DNA from 2 places in the Streptomyces sp. NPDC057302 genome. Region 1 is predicted to be linked to the other one. Evidence: riboswitches for the same ligand, from Rfam matches in the RefSeq annotation. Region 1 holds a riboswitch; the other holds the start of a gene.

The links. A riboswitch is a leader RNA that binds a small molecule or an ion and turns the genes downstream of it on or off. The one in region 1 is predicted to bind glycine.
Region 2: linked by a shared signal. The riboswitch ahead of gcvP (aminomethyl-transferring glycine dehydrogenase) and the one ahead of gcvT (glycine cleavage system aminomethyltransferase GcvT) in region 1 are both predicted to bind glycine.

What each region holds. Positions count from the first base shown of each region.
Region 1 covers NZ_JBHUZJ010000005.1:40,473-47,369, reverse strand. The annotation lists gene ACFUPX_RS05765 (ABC transporter permease) at 1-477, opposite strand, end outside; gene ACFUPX_RS05760 (enhanced serine sensitivity protein SseB C-terminal domain-containing protein) at 830-1,603, opposite strand; gene ACFUPX_RS05755 (enhanced serine sensitivity protein SseB) at 1,727-2,566, opposite strand; gene ACFUPX_RS05750 (AAA family ATPase) at 2,631-3,305, opposite strand; glycine riboswitch at 3,459-3,565, shown strand; gene gcvT (glycine cleavage system aminomethyltransferase GcvT) at 3,713-4,852, shown strand; gene gcvH (glycine cleavage system protein GcvH) at 4,911-5,288, shown strand; gene glyA (serine hydroxymethyltransferase) at 5,319-6,581, shown strand; gene ACFUPX_RS05730 (L-serine ammonia-lyase) at 6,741-6,897, shown strand, end outside.
Region 2 covers NZ_JBHUZJ010000016.1:7,840-14,736, reverse strand. The annotation lists gene ACFUPX_RS14365 (DUF5999 family protein) at 87-293, shown strand; gene gcvP (aminomethyl-transferring glycine dehydrogenase) at 382-3,267, opposite strand; glycine riboswitch at 3,476-3,573, opposite strand; gene ACFUPX_RS14355 (PRC-barrel domain-containing protein) at 3,718-4,098, shown strand; partial or broken gene ACFUPX_RS14350 (DNA polymerase IV) at 4,014-5,580, opposite strand; gene ACFUPX_RS14345 (MerR family transcriptional regulator) at 5,682-6,317, opposite strand; gene ACFUPX_RS14340 (bifunctional nuclease family protein) at 6,490-6,897, opposite strand, start outside.

The DNA.
Region 1 (6,897 bases):
GCTGATCAGCGCGTCGACCCAGCCGCCGAAGTAGCCGGCGATGATGCCGAAGAAGGTGCCCAGCGCCACGGCCACCACTGCGGCGAGGAACGCCACGAGCAGGGAGATCCGGGCGCCGTAGACGATCCGGCTGAAGATGTCGCGGCCCTTGTTCGGCTCGACGCCGAAGAGGAAGTCACCACTCATGCCGCCGAACGCGCCCTTGGGCAGGTTCGTCAGGTCTTCGAGCTCGTCCTGGTGGAACTCGTTGGGCGGGTGGCCCAGCAGGGAGACGATCAGGGGCGCGAAGACGGCGACGAAGACCAGGACGAGCACGGTGATGCCGCCGGCCAGCGCGACCTTGTCCCGCTTCAGGCGGTTCCAGGCGATCTGCTTGAGGGACCGCCCCTCGACCTTCTTCACCCCTGCATCAGCTGCGGGAGCGACGTCCGCCGTCGGGTCCGCGTCCGCAGGTGTGTCATGCAATGGTGCCGTCATCGTGGCAGGGACCCCTCTCAACCGGTGGTGACCGGCCCGCACTTGTCGCTGTAGCGATGTGATCAGTCCGTCGTGCACGGGGCGAAGCGCCCCTGCTGCGGGAGTCTTCATCGCGGTTGCGATCTGTTACCAGCCTTGACGGGGAATGGATGCGCAACCGTGATGCTGATCGAGGTGTTCCGTTATCCGGACGCAGGTGAACGAGGGGCGAACACGGGGCAGTTGGGTCACAAAGCGCCACGGGAGCCCATAGGACCCCTCCGCCACCAGAACGGACATCGTGACGGTCAGGGCAGGTATACGAGCCGGAGTGGCCGGTTCAGCGCGCTTCCGGCGCGGCTGCGGGTCCGCTTCAGTACGGCGCGGGGTAGCCGTACCCGCCCGCGGGCGCCGGGGCGGGCTGGGCCTCGCGGTCGTAGAACGGCCTGACGTTGGCGCTCAGCCACATGGCCACCGGGTCGTACGCGTCCGACATCGCGACCGTCGAGACGGGCAGGCCGTCGGGGACCGCGGCGATCGACTGCTGCATCATCGTGCGTACCCCGTCCACCGAGGACGCCGACGTGTCGTACACATCGAGGCCGATGGCCAGATACGGCGCGCCGAGGGCGGGCTGCACCCAGGCGCGGCGCAGCGAGCGGACCGCGGGGGTGCGGTGCGCGTTCTGCGTGAGCAGGGCGTAGAACTGGGGGATCTCGATGGCCGGCTCGGTGAGCCTGAGGGGGCCCGCGGGCAGCAGGTCCAGGCCCGACGCGATGCGCCGCAGGTCGAGCCAGGGGATGCCGACGCCGCCGCCGGGGGCGTGCGGGTTGAGCCAGAGGCCGTAGTGGTCGGGGTAGAGGGTGCGGGAGATGTCGACGCCGCTGACCACCTCGTACGAGCGGTTCCAGCCACTGGCGGAGAGCTCCTGGGCGGAGGTCACGCACGGCGCGTACCCCAGGCCCTCGACCTCCATGTTCCCGTACTGCGCGTCGGGGGATCCGGCCTGGCCGTGCCAGAGCAGCATCCACACCTGGTCGGCGGCGAGTGCCCGCAGGAGCGCCTCGTAGGCGTCGTAACGCCCCGGCGTCACCTGGCGCAGCATGTGCTCGACCTGCCCGGCCGCAGCCGTGCCCGACGCACTCACCCTTAACCGCCCCTTCGCGATGACCCGCTGACCCGGTGGACCCAGGTCATGAAACCAGCTTAAGCGGCGATCCTGACACCGACTTGACGTACGGCACCCTCACACACGTACCTGCACATGTCCTTACGCGTGTCCGTGCTCGTGTCCGTGTCCGTGTCCGTGCTCGTGTCCGTGCCCGTGTCCGGCGGCCTGGCCGAAGAAGGGGCGGACCCGCTCGCGCAGCCAGTCGCCGACCGGATCCTGGGCGACGTCGAGCAGCACCAGGTTCACCGGCCAGGCCACCGGCGCGTGGCCAAGGGCCCGGCCCACGGCCTCCATCGGCAGCTCGCGCGCGTTGCCCTCCCAGGAGGTCAGTTCGACCCCGACGAAGAGCGTGGGGTCCTCCCCCTCGACGCTCGCCAGGCAGCGGCGGGCGCTCAGGACGACCCCGGTGGCCTCGAACTCCCGGGCGGCGGCGGCCAGGAAGTCCACCGGGTCCTCCTGCCAGTCCGGCTCGAAGAGGCGTACGCGACCGCCGCTCGCGGGTCCGTCCAGCGGGGTGCGCCCCGCCCGGCAGAGCTCGGCGACGGCCGGCGGCGGCAGCGGGACCCCGATCGTGCCGTCCGGGTTGACCGCGATGCCCAGCTGCGGGGGGAGGCCGCGCGCGAACTCCACGGCGGGCGCCACGGTGCAGCCCATCCGGCCGCCGGTGGCCTGCTGGAACTGCTGCTGGGAGCTGAACACGGGCACGTAGGCCTGGCCGTCGATCTCCATCGTGGGCAGGTCCAGGGTGCCGGTGTCGGGGCCCCCGCCGTTCGGCAGCGGGATCCAGATGTGGCTGCGGCCGAGCACCTCGACTATGCGGGCCCCCGCGGACGCCGGGGCCGCCCCGGGCGTGCCGAGGGCTGCCGCGAGCACCTCTTCGAGTTCGTTGCCCGGCCATCCTCCGTAAGGATGGGCGTGCGCCTGCGCCGGAATGTCCATCGTTCGTAACCCCTGCTCGGTCCCGCTCTGCGTGCGGCACGACCCTAACGTGGCGACCGTCGGCTCAGCCTCCGAAGCCGATCCCCCGCAGCACGCCCGCCGCCGTCCGGTCGAGCAGCACCGCCGAGCCGCAGCCGCGCGGCAGGTCGCCCCGCTCGGCGGCGCCGACCAGGCGGCCGATCGTCCTGCGGTGGCGCGCGAAGGCGTACCTCGACACCCCGCGCCCCCGCGAAAGCTGGCCATCCATGGCGGTGTCCGGCGGCACGTCGAGCAGCAGCAGGTGCAGCGCCGTGCCGCGCCGCGCGGCCTCGCGGGCCAGCCAGCGGCGCACCCAGGCCTGGGTGCCGCAGTCGTGCACCACGACGCTCTCGCCGGAGCGCAGGGCTTTGCGCAGCCCCGCGTAGTGCGCGAGGCGGACCAGGGGGCGGTACACCGCGTACGGCAGCAGGCCCGGCATGCGCCTGGCCCAGCGGTCGCGGGTGTCCTGCGAGTCGATGCGCGGGCCCGCCACGGCCCTGCGCATCAGCGTGGACTTGCCGCTGCCCGGCAGGCCGGAGACGACGATCAGGTCGCCGTCACCGAACATGAGCCGGTGCGGGCTGTGGCCGGTCCGCTGCCGCAGGTCGCGGACTATGGCCACCGGCAGGGGGCCGCAGCTCTCCCTGGTGGGGGCGGCGGCCTGTTTGGGCAGGGCCACCCCTGTGTTGGTCGCGTAGACACTCGTCCTGCGCACCGTGATCGGCCTCCCCATAGCGGTCACGTACCTGCTTCCCGCAGCTTCCCCGGCAAGTGTAAAGAGAAGGTAATGCGGCACAAGGGCATTACTCGACCGGCACTGCCCTGTGACGCGAGCCCGTGCAATGATGTGCCCGCAAACTCCATACAGGCCGTTTGAATCCGCGCGGGAGAGTTCCCGGTCACCGTCGTATCGACGCACCGGGGCGCCGAAGGAGCAAGTCCCTCCCTTGAATCTCTCAGGCCCCGTACCGCGCGGGCGAGGCACATCTGAAAAGCGGGCCGCTCCTGCGGCTCCACCCAAGGTGCAAGTCATGGCCCCTTATACGAGCGGGTCGTGGTGAACCTCTCAGGTTCCGATGACAGATGGGGAGGATCGACCTCGCCCGTCATGCCCTGGGAGTTCCACGTATGAGCACCGCCCCCCGTCTGACTGCCCTCGATGCCGTGCACCGTGCGCTCGGCGCGACCATGACCGACTTCGCGGGCTGGGACATGCCGCTCCGGTACGGCAGCGAGCGCGACGAGCACGTCGCCGTCCGCACCAAGGCCGGTCTCTTCGACCTCTCCCACATGGGCGAGATCACGGTCTCTGGTCCCCAGGCCGTGGACTTCCTGAACTTCGCGCTGGTCGGCAACATCGGCTCCATCGGTGTCGGCCGCGCCCGCTACACGATGATCTGTGCCGAGGACGGCGGGATCCTGGACGACCTGATCGTCTACCGGCTCAGCGAGGCCGAGGCCGAGGCCCCCCAGTACATGGTCGTCGCCAACGCCTCGAACGCGCAGGTCGTGCTGGACGCGCTCACCGCCCGCGCCGAGGGCTTCGACGCGGAGGTCCGTGACGACCGCGACGCGTACGCGCTGCTCGCCGTCCAGGGTCCCGAGTCCCCCGGCATCCTGAAGTCAGTCACGGACGCGGACCTGGACGGCCTGAAGTACTACGCGGGCCTGCCCGGCACGGTCGCCGGTGTCCCCGCGCTGATCGCCCGCACGGGCTACACCGGCGAGGACGGCTTCGAGCTCTTCGTCGCGCCCGGCGACGCCGAGAAGCTCTGGGGCGCGCTGATGGCGGCGGGCGAGCCCGTCGGCCTGATCCCCGCCGGGCTCTCCTGCCGCGACACCCTGCGCCTGGAGGCGGGCATGCCGCTGTACGGGCACGAGCTGACTGCCGGGCTCACGCCCTTCGACGCGGGCCTGGGCCGGGTCGTGAAGTTCGAGAAGACCTCGCAGTCCGACACCTTCGTGGGGCGCGCGGCGCTCGCGGCCGCCGCCGAGCGCGCCGAGACCGCTCCCCCGCGCAAGCTGGTGGGCCTGATCGCCGAGGGCCGTCGCATCCCGCGCGCGGGCTTCTCCGTGGTCGCCGACGGCAGGGTCATCGGCGAGGTCACCTCCGGCGCCCCGTCCCCGACGCTGGGCAAGCCGATCGCCATCGCGTACGTCGACGCGGCGCACGCGGCCCCCGGCACCGAGGGCGTGGGCGTGGACATCCGCGGCACGCACGAGCCCTACGAGGTCGTGGCTCTGCCGTTCTACAAGCGCCAGAAGTGACACCCCGCACAGCAGCCTCGTCCACCAGCACTCCCCCGCGTACAGGAGAATTCAGGTCATGAGCAACCCCCAGCAACTGCGTTACAGCAAGGAGCACGAGTGGCTCTCGGCCACCGAGGACGGTGTGGCGACGGTCGGTATCACCGAGCACGCCGCCAACGCGCTCGGTGACGTCGTCTACGCCGACCTTCCCGAGGCCGGCGCCGCGGTGACCGCGGGCGAGACGTGCGGCGAGCTCGAGTCGACCAAGTCGGTCAGCGACCTGTATTCGCCGGTGACCGGCGAGGTCGTCGAGTCGAACCAGGACGTCGTGGACGACCCCTCGCTGGTCAACTCCGCCCCGTTCGAGGGTGGTTGGCTCTTCAAGGTGCGCGTCTCGGAGGAGCCGAAGGACCTGCTCTCCGCGGACGAGTACACCGAGTTCTCCGGCAGCTGAAGCCCCCCGAAGACCCCTAGGGACCACCTGATGTCGCTTCTCAACACCCCTCTCCACGAGCTGGACCCGGACGTCGCCGCCGCCGTCGACGCCGAGCTCCACCGCCAGCAGTCCACCCTGGAAATGATCGCCTCGGAGAACTTCGCTCCGGTCGCCGTCATGGAGGCCCAGGGCACGGTCCTCACCAACAAGTACGCCGAGGGCTACCCCGGCCGCCGCTACTACGGCGGCTGCGAGCACGTCGACGTGGCCGAGCAGATCGCGATCGACCGGCTCAAGGAGCTGTTCGGCGCCGAGTACGCCAACGTCCAGCCGCACTCCGGTGCCTCCGCCAACCAGGCCGCCCTCTTCGCGATCGCCAAGCCCGGCGACACGATCCTGGGCCTGGACCTGGCGCACGGCGGCCACCTCACCCACGGCATGCGCCTGAACTTCTCCGGCAAGCAGTTCAACGTGGTCCCGTACCACGTCGACGAGGCCGGTCTGATCGACATGGCCGAGGTCGAGCGCCTGGCCAAGGAGAGCAGCCCCAAGGTCATCATCGCGGGCTGGTCCGCCTACCCGCGTCAGCTGGACTTCGCCGAGTTCCGCCGGATCGCCGACGAGGTCGGCGCGTACCTGTGGGTCGACATGGCGCACTTCGCCGGGCTCGTCGCCGCGGGCCTGCACCCCAACCCGGTGCCGTTCGCGGACGTGGTCACCTCCACCACGCACAAGACGCTCGGCGGCCCGCGCGGCGGCATCATCCTGGCCCGCAGCAAGGAGTTCGCCAAGAAGCTGAACTCCGCGGTCTTCCCCGGCTTCCAGGGCGGCCCCCTGGAGCACGTGATCGCGGCCAAGGCCGTCTCCTTCAAGATCGCGGCCTCCGAGGAGTTCAAGGAGCGCCAGCAGCGCACCCTGGACGGCGCCCGCATCCTGGCCGAGCGCCTGGTGCGGGACGACGCGAAGGCCGTCGGCGTCGACGTCCTGTCCGGCGGCACGGACGTGCACCTGGTCCTGGTGGACCTGCGCAACTCCGAGCTGGACGGCCAGCAGGCCGAGGACCGCCTCCACGAGGTCGGCATCACGGTCAACCGCAACGCGGTCCCGAACGACCCGCGCCCCCCGATGGTCACCTCGGGCCTGCGGATCGGTACGCCCGCGCTCGCGACCCGTGGCTTCCAGGAGGACGACTTCCGTGAGGTCGCCGACGTCATCGCCGAGGCGCTGAAGCCGGGCGACGTGGACACGGAATCGCTCAAGGCCCGGGTCTCGGCCTTGGCGGCGAAGCACCCCCTGTACCCCAACCTGTAGCAGTTTCGTACGCTTTACTTCGTACGAATCTTCGGGGCACCGCGCACACTGGACAGTGAAGACAGTGAGTGCGGTGCCCCGGCTCATGCCCAGCTTTTCGTAGTTCTCTGCACCACCCCGGCAGACAACGGCGTCTACCAACCACCATTGGAGTTTCTCGTGGCCCTCTCGGTCTTCGACCTGTTCTCGATCGGCATCGGCCCGTCCAGCTCCCACACGGTCGGTCCCATGCGCGCCGCCCGCATCTTCGCGAGCCGCCTCAAGAACGAGGGCCTGATGGCCCACACCACCGCCATACGGGCCGAGCTCTACGGCT
Region 2 (6,897 bases), on a different contig from region 1:
CGACTAAACGGGGGGCGGCCATGAACACCGCATCGAGCCACAAGGCAGACGTCACAGCCATCACATCGCAGCGAAAGAACCCTTCCATGTGCCAGCACCAACCACCGTGCCCGACAGCCGACTCCGCCGACCGGGAAGCCGCGCTCCTCATGGCGAGCCACCCGGAACAGGGCTGGAGCCTGCTGTGCAACGGAGTCCTCCTCTTCGAGGACACCGGTGAGCTGCTGCCGGACGGCCAGATCATCGCCCCGCATCGACCGCTGGGCACGGACAAGATCATGACCGCCGCCTGACGCGGCGACGGCACGGCACGGACGACAAAGGGGCCGACCCGGAGAGAAAACCTCCGGACCGGCCCCCATGCATGTTCCGAGCGCGATATCAGTCCTCGTACGCATCCAGCGGCGGGCAGGAGCAGACCAGGTTCCGGTCGCCGTACGCCTGGTCGATGCGGCGCACCGGCGGCCAGTACTTGTCCGCGGCCACGACACCGGCCGGGAAGACGGCGTCCTCGCGGCTGTAGGCGTGCTCCCACTCACCGCCGAGCGCGGCAGCGGTGTGCGGGGCGTTGCGCAGCGGGTTGTCTTCGGCGGGCCACTCGCCGCCGACCTTCTCGATCTCCGCGCGAATGTTGATCATCGCCTCGCAGAACCGGTCGATCTCGACCAGGTCCTCGCTCTCGGTCGGCTCGATCATCAGCGTCCCTGCGACGGGGAACGACATGGTCGGCGCGTGGAAGCCGTAGTCGATGAGCCGCTTGGCGATGTCGTCGACGCTGACACCGGTCGCCTTGCTCAGCGGGCGCAGATCGATGATGCACTCGTGCGCGACGAGCCCGCCGGGACCGGTGTAGAGCACCGGGTAGTGCGGTTCGAGGCGCTTGGCGATGTAGTTCGCGGAGAGCACGGCGACCTGCGTGGCGCGCTTGAGGCCCTCGCCGCCCATGAGGCGTACGTACGCCCAGGAGATCGGCAGGATTCCAGCGGAGCCCCACGGCGCGGCGGAGATCGGGCCGACGCCCGTCTCGGGGCCCGCGGCGGGCTGCAGCGGGTGGTTGGGCAGGAACGGCGCGAGGTGCTCGCGCACACCGACCGGGCCGACGCCGGGGCCACCGCCGCCGTGCGGGATGCAGAAGGTCTTGTGCAGGTTCAGGTGCGAGACGTCGCCGCCGAACTTGCCCGGCTGGGCGAGGCCCACCAGGGCGTTGAGGTTCGCACCGTCGACGTAGACCTGGCCGCCCGCCTCGTGCACGGAGGCGCAGATGTCGGCGACGTGCTCCTCGAACACCCCGTGCGTGGACGGGTAGGTGATCATCAGCACGGACAGCTCGTCGCGGTGCTTCTCGATCTTGGCGCGCAGGTCCTCGACGTCGATCTCGCCGTCGTCGCTCGTCTTCACGACGACGACCTTCATGCCGGCCATCACGGCGCTCGCGGCGTTGGTGCCGTGCGCGGAGGAGGGAATGAGGCAGACGGTGCGCTGCTCGTCGCCGTTGGCGCGGTGGTATCCGCGTACGGCGAGCAGTCCGGCCAGCTCTCCTTGCGAACCTGCGTTGGGCTGCAGGGAGACCTTGTCGTACCCGGTGACCTCGGCGAGCCGCTCCTCCAGCTCACGGATGAGCGTCAGATAGCCCTGCGCCTGCTGGGCGGGCGCGAAGGGGTGCAGCTGTCCGAACTCGGGCCAGGTGACGGGCTCCATCTCCGTGGTCGCGTTGAGCTTCATGGTGCAGGAGCCCAGCGGGATCATGCCGCGGTCGAGCGCGTAGTCGCGGTCGGCCAGCTTGCGCAGGTAACGCAGCATGGCGGTCTCGGAGCGGTACTGGTGGAAGACGGGGTGCGTGAGGTATTCGTCCTCGCGCAGCAGGCCGGCCGGGAGCGTGTCCTCGGTCCGCGCGTCGAGCGCCTCGACGTCGCCCTCGACGCCGAACGCGGTCCAGAGGGCGATCAGTTGCTTGCGCGTGGTGGTCTCGTCGCAGGCCAGGGAGACGTGGTCGGCGTCGATCTGGTGGATGTTCACGCCACCCTCGCGGGCCGCGGAGACGAGCTCGTCGGCCTTGCCCGGCACCCGCACGGTCAGGGTGTCGAAGTACGCGTCGTGCACGACCTCGACCCCGCCTGCGGTGAGCCCCGCGGCGAGCACGGTCGCGTAGCGGTGCGTACGCCGTGCGATGGCCTTGAGGCCCTCGGGCCCGTGGTAGACCGCGTACATTCCGGCCATCACGGCGAGCAGCACCTGAGCGGTACAGATGTTGCTGGTGGCCTTCTCGCGACGGATGTGCTGCTCACGGGTCTGCAGCGCGAGCCGGTAGGCCTTGTTGCCGTCCGCGTCCACGGAGACTCCGACGAGCCGCCCCGGCAGGCTGCGCGCGAACTTCTCGCGCACCGCCATGTAACCGGCGTGCGGGCCGCCGAAGCCCATCGGGACACCGAAGCGCTGCGTGGTGCCGACGGCGATGTCGGCGCCGAGCTCACCGGGCGAGGTGAGCAGCGTCAGGGCAAGCAGGTCGGCGGCGACGGAGACGATGGCGCCGATCTCGTGCGCCTGCTCGATGAGGGGCTTTATGTCGCGCACGGCACCGGAGGCGCCCGGGTACTGGATGAGTACGCCGACGACACCGCGCTCGGCGGCCTCGGCCGGGATGCCCTCGCTCAGATCGGCGACCACGACCTCGACACCGGCCGGCTCGGCGCGGGTCTGGATCACGGCGACGGTCTGCGGCAGCGCGTCGGCGTCGACGAGGAAGACACCGTCCTTGACCTTGCCCATGCGCCGCGACAGGGCCATGGCCTCGGCGGCGGCGGTCCCCTCGTCGAGCAGCGAGGCCCCGGAGGTCGGAAGGCCGGTCAGCTCGGCGACGACGGTCTGGAAGTTGAGGAGCGCCTCAAGACGTCCCTGGGAGATCTCGGGCTGGTACGGGGTGTAAGCGGTGTACCACGCCGGGTTCTCCATCACGTTCCGCAGGATCACCGGCGGAGTGAAGGTCCCGTAGTAACCGAGCCCGATCATGGAATCGAGGACCTGGTTACGGTCCGCGAGGGAACGCAGCTCGGCGAGCACCTCGGCCTCGGTGCGCGCTCCCGGCAGGTTCAGCGCCTCGGCGTTCTTGATCACGTCCGGCACGGCGGCCGCGGTCAGCTCGTCGAGCGAGCCGTATCCGACCTGCGCGAGCATCTTGGCCCGTGCTTCCACATCGGGGCCGATGTGCCGCTGCTCGAAAGGAATGCCCTGCTCGAGCTGCGAGAGCGGGATGCGAGGGGTGGCGGTCATTGCGGAGGCCTCCTGGTCTGACGCTGGTCTGACGCGACCTGCGAGGGGCACCACGGCGCGGGTACCCGGACGGCCTCCCCCTCTGTCATCTCAACCTGAGAGCTTCACCGGTCCCTGCCTCGCGAGAGGCTTCGTCCCGGCTTTCACCGTCGGTGAGGAAAGGTTTCGGACGTGCCCGCCCGATGCCCGCCCTACTTTCCAGAGTGACCTCGTCCGTGCGGTACAGGGGCCTGAGAGATTCCGGGGAGGAGTTGCTCCTTCGGCGCCTCCGGTGTCTCCACCGGAGAGCTCTCCCGCACGGGGTCAGCAGCCAAGCGCCAGCCTACCAGCGAGGACCGCGGCCGATCCCTCGAGTGGCCGCCTGCCCCGAAGTGCTCTTTCGTAGTGATTACGAACGAACAAGGATGAGTTACGCCCCACTTCGACAAGCCTCGACCAGTTGGAGGGCCCGTGCAGACCGATATCGATCCGCGCAACCTGATCGGCCGCAAGGCGTTCGACCGGAACGGGGCGAAGATCGGCACGATCGACGAGGTCTATCTCGACGACGCCACGGGCGCCCCGGAGTGGGCGGCCATACGCACCGGCCTCTTCAGCCGGGACGCGTTCGTACCCCTGGAGCCCAGCGAGGTCACGAGCGAGGGCACCCTGCGCATCCCCTTCGAGCGCTCCCTGATCAAGGACGCCCCCGACTTCGGCGTGGGCCGCCACCTCTCCCCCGAGCAGGAACTCCAGCTCTACCACCACTACGGCCTGGACATCGCGCCTCCGCAGGCGCCACCGCCGCCGGACCAGGACTTCGGCAAGATCGCGGGCCAGGAGAGCACCTGACTCCAGCCCCGCCGCGGGCCACCGTCAGACCGGCGGGCGCTGCCCGGCCCCCTCCCCCGGCGGGCCCACCAGAGGCAGCGGCTCCGCGGGCTCGAGCTCCGGATCATCCGTCCGGAAGGTCCGCACCCGCCCCGGCACCGACGACTCCGGCGTCTCGAAGCGGACCGTCACCCGCCCCAGGCCACTGCCCTGCACCCACCCGTGCCCGTACTCGGCATGGCGCACATCGTGCCCGGCGGACCAACGCCGCTCGGCCACGGCGACCGCCACGGGCACCTCCACTGCCTCGCCCACGGCCTCCGCCGAAGCCTCCGCGGCCTGCCCGCCCTGCGCCTCGCCCTCCCGCTGCGCCTGCGCCTCCGCCTCCCGCTGCGTCTCCAGCACCTCCGCGGCTTCGGTCTCGGCCTGCGCCTGGGCCTGCGCGAAGAGATCCTCCTGCGTGTAGTCGGCGAGCCCCGTGACGCCCACTCCAAGGAGCCGCACGCCCCCTGTGGTGTCCACGGACTCGAGGAGCCGCGCGGCGGCCTCCCGCACCACCCCAGGGTCGTCCGTCGGCCCCCGCAGCGTCTCGGAGCGCGTCAGCGTCGAGAAGTCGAACCGCCGCACCTTCAGGACGATGGTCCGCCCCGAGTGCCCCGCCGCCCGCAGCCGCTCCACACAGCGGTCGGCTAGCCGCGCCACCTCGCCCCTGACCCGCACCCGGTCATGGATGTCCACGTCGTACGTGTCCTCGACGCTGACCGACTTGGACTCCCGCTCCGCCACCACGGGCCGCTCGTCGAGCGCCAGCGCCATCGCGTACAGCGCGCTCCCGTGCGACTTCCCGAGCAGCCTGACGAGCTCGTCCTCGCCCGCCTCCGCGATCTCCCCCACGGTCATGATCCCGCCCCGCCGCAGATGGTCACCGGTGGCAGGCCCGACGCCCGGCAGCGTCCGCACCGACATCGGCGCGAGCAGGTCCCGCTCGGTCCCCGGCACTATCAGCCGCAGGCCGTCCGGCTTGGCCTCCTCCGAGGCGATCTTGGCCAGCATCTTGGACGCGGCGAGCCCGACCGAGCCCGCGAGCCCGGTCACCGCCTTGATGTCCGCACGCAACCGCTCGCCCACCACAAGGGCCGACGCCTGGTCGTCGGCCACCCCGCCCGCCTCCAGGTCGACGAAGGCCTCGTCCAGGCTGAGCGGCTCCACCAGCGGCGACAGCTCCCGCAGCAGCGCCATCACCTGCTCGCTGATGTCGCGGTAGAGCGAGAAGCGCGGCACCAGATAGGCGGCATTGGGCGCCAGTCGCCGCGCCTGCCCCATGGGCATCGCCGAGTGCACCCCGAACTTGCGCGCTTCGTACGAAGCCGTGGCCACCACACCCCGCGGCCCGAGCCCGCCCACCACCACGGCCTTCCCGCGCAGACTCGGTTTCGCGGCCTGCTCGGCGGACGCGTAGAAGGCATCCATGTCGAGATGCAGAATCGTGGGCGCGGTTCTCACACCTCTGATGCTGCCCTACGCCACTGACAACGCACCGGGAACGCCACCTGGCAGCCGAACTCCGGGCACCACGGTCACAGAAGTCACAGGGGTCACAGGCGTCACACAGCCCTGTTGCGCCGCCTCGCGAGCTCGTCGGCGGGGTTCTGGCGCACCAGCGTCTCCCCGGTGTCGATCCGCTCCCCGTGCAGCTGCGAAAGGGCCGCCTCCACGTCCCGCCAGACGACACCCACGGCGATCCCGAAGACTCCCTGGCCGCCCTGGAGCAGCTCATGGACCTCATCGGGGGACGTGCACTCGTAGACCGTCGCGCCGTCGCTCATGAGCGTCATCCGCTCCAGGTCCTTGAACCCGGGGTCACTCAGATGCTGGACCGTGGTCCGGATGTTCTGGAGGGACACACCCGTGTCGAGGAACCGCTTCACGATCTTCAGGACGACGACGTCCCGGAAGCTGTAGAGCCGCTGGGTCCCCGACCCGCCGGCGGACCGCACACTGGGCTCGACCAGGCCCGTACGGGCCCAGTAGTCGAGCTGTCGGTACGTGATCCCGGCGGCCGCGCACGCGGTCGGCCCCCGGTAACCGATCTGTTCCTGTTCGGACTGTCCGGACGTGGCGTCCCCGCTCCCCTGAACGCTCCCCTGAACCGCCATCGGCCTCTGCGGAGAGTGACCGGCCGCGCTGCTGTGAAGCGGATACGGCCCACCCATCGCCGTACCGTCGCCGCTGCTTCTCACGCCGACCTCCGTCCTTGACCTGCCCACTCGAAGGTAGGCAGTCACCAGGGGCTCGTCAACGATCGCCACACTCGGCACGCCGAGTGATAATCACCCTAAGAGTGGTTTGCCGTACCTCACCGCCGGGAAAGGCTAGCCGAATGGTCGGCCGGGCCCCTTCGGGAGCGAGGGACTACTGGCTGTTGGTACCGAAGTCCTCGGGCGAGATCTGGTCGAGGAACTCGCGGAACTTCTCCACCTCGTCCTCCTGCTCGTCCGGAATCGCGATCCCCGCGTCGTCCAGGACACCGTCACTGCCGTAGATCGGCGTTCCGGTGCGCAGGGCGAGCGCTATGGCGTCGGACGGCCTGGCACTCACCTCGACTCCGCTGGCGAAGACCAGTTCCGCGTAGAAGACCCCTTCTCGGAGGTCCGTGATGCGCACTTCGGTGAGCTCCTGTCCCACCGCCTCCAGCACGTCCTTGAACAGGTCGTGGGTCAGCGGCCGTGCGGGCGCCATCCCCTGCTGTGCGAAGGCGATCGCGGTCGCCTCACCTGGTCCGATCCAGATGGGGAGGTAACGATCGCCTCCCACTTCACG